3 regions of the Roseateles sp. FW301-B2 genome follow, and region 3 is predicted to be linked to each of the others. Evidence: riboswitches for the same ligand, from Rfam matches in the RefSeq annotation. Region 3 holds a riboswitch; each other region holds the start of a gene.

Region 1 (2,255 bases), on a different contig from region 3:
CTCGCGCAGGGTCTGCTGGTATTGCTCGAAGCGCTGCAGGTCGTTGTGCGCCGCACCGGGCACCAGCACCAGCCTGGCCAGCCCTTGCTGCCGCAACAAGGCCTCGCTGTGCTGGGGTGCGATGAGGCTGTCCTGCCCGCCATGCACCAGCAGCAGCGGCGTGCGCAGCCGGGCCACGTCGGCGCCGGTGTCCAGCGGGTAGCGCAGCAGGCCCGGTGGCACCCAGGGAAAGTGCTCGCGCATCAGCGCCGACATGCTGGCGTAGGGCGATACCAGCACGGTCAGCTCCGGCCCGACCTCCGCGGCCAGCCCCGCCGCTAGGCCCGTGCCCAGCGAGCGCCCATAGATCACATGCTTGAGCCCGCGGTACTGCGGCGCTACGGCGTCCCAGGCGGCGCGCACATCGGCGCGCAGCTGCGCCTCGCTCTCGATATGGCCGCTGCTCTTGCCATAGCCGCGGTAGTCCAGCATGAAGAGGTCGTAGCCGGCGCGGCGATAGAAATCGGCGTTGACGAACCAGGTCTGCAGATTGCCGGCGTTGCCGTGCAGAAAGAACACCAGGCCCTTGGGCCGGGGCAGGCGCAGATGCAGGGCCGAGAGCGTGGCTCCGGGCACGTTCAGCCGCAGGTCCTGCACATCGGCGCCGAGCTCGAAGCGATGGCCGGCGGCCAGCGGCTCGGGCTGGAACAGCAGCTGCTCCTGGCGCCAGTACAGCCAGGCCATGGCGGCGCCATAGGCCAGCAGCAGCATCAGGCCGGCCCCCAGAATGGTCTTGCGCATGCAGCATCCTCCACGCTTGCCCGCAGTCTACGCAGGCGGCGGCCTGCCGGATGCAAGACCTGGGCTACACTGGCTCCCGGATTCAGGAGAGTGCGGCCCGCCCTGCGAGCCGCCGCCGAAGGCGCAAGCTCCCATACTCGCTCAGGCCCCGTACTGGATCCGCTTTCAAGCCGAATGCTGGAGAGTGCCTCATGTGCAATGCATGGGGCCGCCGAAGGAGCAAGGCGCGGGCCGCAAGCCCGGCGCCGAATCTCTCAGGCACCAAGGACAGCGGGAGCGGCGCGCCCAGGCGCACGCATCCCTTTTGGCATCACTTCCGCCAGAGACTGCACGCCTGCGCGTTCAACCCGAACGGAGTATTCGCAATGCATGTCATCGTCCTGGGCGCCGGCGTCACCGGCATCACCACCGCCTGGTATCTGCGCGCGGCCGGCCATGAGGTCACCGTGATCGAACGCCAGCGCGCCGCTGGCCTGGAAACCAGCTATGCCAATGGCGGCCAGATCTCGGTCTCGCACGCCGAGCCCTGGGCCAATCCGGGCGCGCCGCTGAAGGTCCTGAAATGGCTGATGAAGGAGGACGCGCCGCTGCTGTTCCGCCTGCGCGCCGACGCCGCGCAATGGCGTTGGGGCCTGCAGTTCCTGCGCGAATGCACGCCCGGCCGCACCGCCCACAACATCCGCAACATCGTCAGCCTGGGTCTCTACAGCCGCGCCAAGCTGCAGAGCCTGCGCCAGGAGCTGGGCCTGCAATACGACCAGCGCAGCCAGGGCATCCTGCACTTCTACACCAGCGAGGCCGAGTTCGAGGCGGCGCAGGAGCCGGCGCGCATCATGCGTGAGCAGGGCTGCGAGCTGGACATGAAGACGCCCGACGATTGCGTGGCCATCGAGCCGGCGCTGGCGCAATGCCGCGGCAAGATCGTCGGCGGCAGCATGACGCCCAGCGACGAATCGGGCGATGCCCATGCCTTCACCCAGGCGCTGGCGGCGCGCTGCGCGGCGGCCGGCGTGCGATTCGAGTACGAGACCCGCATCCTCGGCCTGGAACAGGGCCGGCAGGGCGTGGAGCGCGTCATCGTCGCCAACGCCGCGGGCGTGGTGAGCCGGCGCAGCGCCGACCGCTTCGTGCTCTGCATGGGTTCCTTCAGCCGCCAGCTGGCGCGCGAGCTTGGCGTCTCGCTCAACATCTATCCCGCCAAGGGCTACTCGGTCACGCTGCCGGTGATCGCGCCGGCGCACAGCTACCAGGTCTCGCTCACCGACGACGAGTACAAGCTGGTGTTTTCGCGCCTGGGCGACCGCCTGCGCATCGCCGGCACGGCCGAGCTGAACGGCTACAGCACCGAGCTCAATCTGGTGCGCTGCGAGGCCATCGTGCGCCGCACGCGCGAGCTCTTCCCGCACATGACCGATGGCCAGGGCGCCCAGTACTGGACCGGCCTGCGCCCGGCCACGCCCTCCAACCTGCCCTAT
Region 2 (2,255 bases), on a different contig from region 3:
TCACCGCGGCACCGGGGTAGCCCCCGGCACGCGCGCCACCGGCGCGGCGCACCTTCTGGATCGCCCAGGTCAGCGCGCCTTCCACCGGCGTGGTTTCGGTATTGATGTCATGGCCGTACAGGCACAGGCCGGCTTCCAGGCGCAAGGTGTCGCGCGCGCCTAGGCCGATGGGCTTGACCTCGGCTTGGGCCAGCAGCTTGCGCGCCAGCGCCACCGCCTGGTCGTTGTGCACCGAGATCTCGAAGCCGTCTTCGCCGGTATAGCCCGAGCGGGTCAGGAAGGTCTCGATGCCGTCCAGATTGAAGAAGCCGCCGGTCATGAAGGTGAGCTTGGCCACCTCTGGGTTCAGGCGCGCCAACGCGGTGACGGCCTGCGGGCCCTGCAGCGCCAGCAGGGCACGTTCGGGCAGGCTGATGACCTCGCAGCGGCCGCCGATCTTGGCCTGCAGATGCGCGGTGTCCTGCTCCTTGCAGGCGGCGTTCACCACCACAAAGATGTCGTCGGGGCGGCGGCACAGCATCAGGTCGTCGAGGATGCCGCCCTGCTCATTGGTGAAGAGCGCATAGCGCTGCTTGAACACCGGCAGGTCGATCACGTCGACGGGCACGATCGTTTCCAGTGCGGCAGCGGCATCGGCACCGACCAGGCGCAGCTGGCCCATGTGGGAAACGTCGAACAGGCCGGCCGCCGTGCGCGTGTGCTTGTGCTCGGCGAGGATGCCTTCCTTGTACTGCACCGGCATGTCGTAGCCGCCAAAGGGCACCATCTTGGCGCCGAGTTCGATGTGCAGAGCGTGCAGGGGGGTGGTCTTGAGTGCGGCAGACAAGGGACTTACTCCGAGGGCATTCTGAAAGCCCACCCGGTCCTGAGACCGATGGTGGGGGATATGCCCTCGCTGTCCTTGGTACCTGAGAGATTGACCACCGGCGTATCGCCGACAGCTTGCCCCTTCGGTGGACGGGTTCAACAAAGACCCGCCTCTCTCCAGTGAGGAACGCCTGCATCGAGGCGTCTTGTCAGTCCTTTTGCCTGAGCGTTCGAAGCGTGGGATCACCAGTGCCTCTGCGCCTTCGGCGGCTTTGCGTGGAAAGCTCTCTCCTGACGGCGCGGATTGTAGCCATGGTTTTGGGGCCGGGCGAGCAAATTAAGTCTCGTCTAATGGCCGGCCTTGCCGCGCATGGAAAATCTCACTTCCCCGTAAATCCGGCAAGAGGACTTGGCATGCGACTGCTGCTGGTGGAAGACGACCCGATGATTGGCGAGCAACTGCTCGAGTTGCTGCGCGCCGAAAGCTATGCGGTCGACTGGGTGCGCGACGGCGAGCTGGCCGACGCGGCCCTGCAGGCGCAGAACTACGACCTGGTGCTCTTGGACCTGGGCCTGCCCAAGCGCGATGGCATGAGCGTGCTGCGCGCGCTGCGCGCGCGCAAGCAGGTCATGCCGGTGCTGATCGCCACCGCCCGCGACGCGCTCGAGCAGCGCATTGCCGGGCTGGACGCCGGCGCCGACGACTATGTGCTCAAGCCCTTTGAGCTGCACGAGCTGCTGGCGCGCATCCGCGCGCTGCTGCGCCGTGCCAGCGGCCGCGCCGAGCCGGTCTACGAACACCGCGGCGTGAGCATCAACCCCGCCACCCGCGAGGTGGTGGCCGAAGGCCGGCAGGTCACGCTGTCGGCGCGCGAATGGGCGGTGCTGGAGCCGCTGCTGGCGCGGCCGGGCATGGTGCTGTCGCGCCAGCAACTGGAGGAAAAGCTCTACAGCTGGAAGGACGAGATCAGCAGCAATGCGGTGGAGGTCTATATCCACGGCCTGCGCAAGAAGCTGGGTGCGGCGCTGATCCAGAACGTGCGCGGCGTGGGCTACCGGGTGCCCAAGGAATGATGCTGTTTCCCCGCTCCCTGCGCTACCGCCTGATCGCCTTCCTGCTGTTGGCCTTCTCGCTCTCGGCCCTGGTGCAGGGCGGCAGCGCCTACCGCACCGCGCTGCAGGAGGCCGACGAGATCTTCGACTACCACATGCAGCAGATGGCCTTCTCCCTGCAGGGCAGCGTCGGCAGCGGCACGGTGAGCCTGCCGCTGGGCGACCAGAAGAGCTACGACTTCATGGTGCAGGTCTGGGGCTTGGACGGCGTGCCGATGTTCCGCTCGCCCGGTGAGGCGCTCTTGCCACAGCGCGCGGTACTGGGCTTCTCGAACCTGGACGCCAATGGCAAGCATTTCCGCGTGTTCTCGCTGCAGACCCGCTACCAGGTGGTG
Region 3 (2,255 bases):
GGAGTAGCTGATCTTCTGTAGCACCGGCAGGTACTTGGCCGGTTCGGCCGATCCCGCCTTGACCATCGCCTCGGCCATCACCTTCGTGGCATCGTAGGTGTAGGGCGAGTAGATCTGGACCTCGATGCCGAACTTCTTCTTGAAGTCGGCCTTGAACTTGTCGAGCGCCGGCCGCTGTGCCGCGTCAACGCCACCAGCGATCGCGCAGACCACTTGGCCGTCGGGCACCTGGCCCGAAGCCAGCTTGGGCAACTCGGCGGTGCAGATACCGTCGCCGCCCATGAACTTCGACTGGATGCCCAGCTGCTTCATCTGCCGCAGCATCGGGCCGGCCACCGCGTCCATGCCGCCGTAGAAGATCACGTCGGGCTTGGCCGCCTTGATGCCGGTGAGGATGCCCGTGAAGTCGGTCGCCTTGTCGTTGGTGAACTCACGTTTGGCGATCGTCGCGCCGGCGGCCTTCGCGGCCTTCTCGAACTCGCTGGCAACGCCCTGGCCATAGGCGGTGCGGTCGTCGATGACCGCAACGGTCTTCGCCTTCAGCGTCTGTGCAGCGTAGCGGCCCAGCGTGCCACCGAGCTGGGCGTCGTCGGCGACCATCCGGAAGGTCGTCTTGAAGCCCTGGCGGGTGTAGCGCGGGTTCGTCACCGACGGCGCAATCTGCGGGATGCCGGCGTCGGCGTAGATGCGCGCGGCAGGGATTGCGGTGCCCGAATTCAGGTGGCCGACGACGCCGTTGACTTTGTTGTCCACGAGCTTCTGCGCCGCGGCAGTGCCTTGCTTGGGGTCGCCGGCGTCGTCCTCGGCCAGGAGCACGAAGCGGGCCGGGCGGCCGCCGATCTGCAGACCCTTGGCGTTCAATTCCTCGATCGCCATGCGGACACCGCTTTCGTTGTCACGCCCGAGGTGTGAGGCGGGGCCGCTGAGTGCGGCGACATGGCCGATCTTGACCACGAGGGGCTCCGCTGCGTGCGCGGACATGGCGAGGCAGGCCAGGGCGATGCCGCCGAGGCGTGATGGGGTAGGTTTCATGAAATCTCTTTTGTCGACGTCGGTGGGTCAAGTGACGCCACCGGACCGCGGTGGTCGTCGCCCCCTCTGTTGCTGACACCTGAGAGATTCGTGCGGCCCCCGGGGGCCAGACTTGCTCCTTCGGCGTACCGGCGGACGTCAGGCAGCCGGCAACTCTGCAGAGTTCATCCGCGACATCGGTCCGTTTGCCTGAGAGTTTCCGGGGCGGTTGCTCCTTCGGCGCCGCGCGGGTGGCACGCGGACTCTCCCGACGTCGCTCGGGCTCGTGGCCGGCAAGACGGTCGACAAGCGACCTCGGTCTTGCGGTGAAGTCGATGACTATACCTGAGGCAAGGGTTAACCCTTGTTGCGGCCGCCTCGACGCCGGCGCCTCAGCGCCTTCCGAACATCATCTGCCGCGCCAGCGCGCGCTTCAGCGGCGGGGCGGCCTGCAGCGCGGCCAGCGCCAGGCCGCGTGCGCCCGGCAGGCCGGGCCAGCGCCAGGCAAAGCTGCGCGCCAGGAAATCGGTGGCGGCGATCATGCTCCAGCGGTCGGGCGCGCGCTGCCATTCCACGCGGCGCAGCGCGCTGTCGATCGCGCCCTCCGTGCGCAGCGCCTGCACCAGCGCATAGGCGTCGCGCAGGCCCAGGTTGAGCCCCTGGCCGGCCACCGGGTGCAGTGTCTGGGCGGCATTGCCGATGCGGACAACGCGGCCCTCCACCAGGGTGCGCTCGGCGTTCAGGCCGAGCGGGAAGCACTTCAGCGCGCCGATGCCGCGCAGCGGCGGCAGGCCCGGCGGCAGCAGGGTGTTGAGCACCGCCAAGCGCTGCGCGTCGCTGAGCGTGCCGATCTCGTCCTCGGCCTGCGGCAGGCACCAGACCAGGGCCGCACGGCGCTGGCCGGCACGCTCGGGCAGGGGCAGCAGGGCCAGCGGGCCGTTGCGGGTGAAGCGCTCGTAGGCCACGCCCGGCGGCGCGGCCGGGTCCAGCTCCACCGTGCCGACCCAGGCGTTCTGCGCATAGTCGCGCGCCACCGCCTTGCGGGCCTGCTCGGCAAACACGCCGCCCTCGGCCACCACGGCGAGGTCGAAGCGCTCGGCCAGATGGGCATCGCCGGCGTCGATCTCCACGCCCGAGCCCTCGGGCTTGATGGCCGACACGCCCTGGCCGAAGCGCGCGGACAGGCGATGCGGCGCGCGCGCGCAGGCTTGCAGCCAGGCGGCCTGCAGCGGCGCCACCAGCTG

Evidence for each region. A riboswitch is a leader RNA that binds a small molecule or an ion and turns the genes downstream of it on or off. The one in region 3 is predicted to bind glycine.
Region 1: another riboswitch for glycine. It lies ahead of AC3WQY_RS20995 (D-amino acid dehydrogenase); the one in region 3 lies ahead of AC3WQY_RS08680 (branched-chain amino acid ABC transporter substrate-binding protein).
Region 2: another riboswitch for glycine. It lies ahead of gcvT (glycine cleavage system aminomethyltransferase GcvT); the one in region 3 lies ahead of AC3WQY_RS08680 (branched-chain amino acid ABC transporter substrate-binding protein).

What each region holds. Positions count from the first base shown of each region.
Region 1 is NZ_JBYTBE010000039.1:33,664-35,918, forward strand. It holds gene AC3WQY_RS20990 (alpha/beta hydrolase) at 1-780, opposite strand, end outside; glycine riboswitch at 854-946, shown strand; glycine riboswitch at 948-1,061, shown strand; gene AC3WQY_RS20995 (D-amino acid dehydrogenase) at 1,146-2,255, shown strand, end outside.
Region 2 is NZ_JBYTBE010000021.1:19,899-22,153, reverse strand. It holds gene gcvT (glycine cleavage system aminomethyltransferase GcvT) at 1-826, opposite strand, end outside; glycine riboswitch at 886-998, opposite strand; glycine riboswitch at 1,008-1,111, opposite strand; gene AC3WQY_RS15145 (response regulator) at 1,222-1,881, shown strand; gene AC3WQY_RS15140 (ATP-binding protein) at 1,878-2,255, shown strand, end outside.
Region 3 is NZ_JBYTBE010000009.1:110,512-112,766, forward strand. It holds gene AC3WQY_RS08680 (branched-chain amino acid ABC transporter substrate-binding protein) at 1-1,032, opposite strand, end outside; glycine riboswitch at 1,200-1,292, opposite strand; gene AC3WQY_RS08685 (FAD-dependent monooxygenase) at 1,404-2,255, opposite strand, start outside.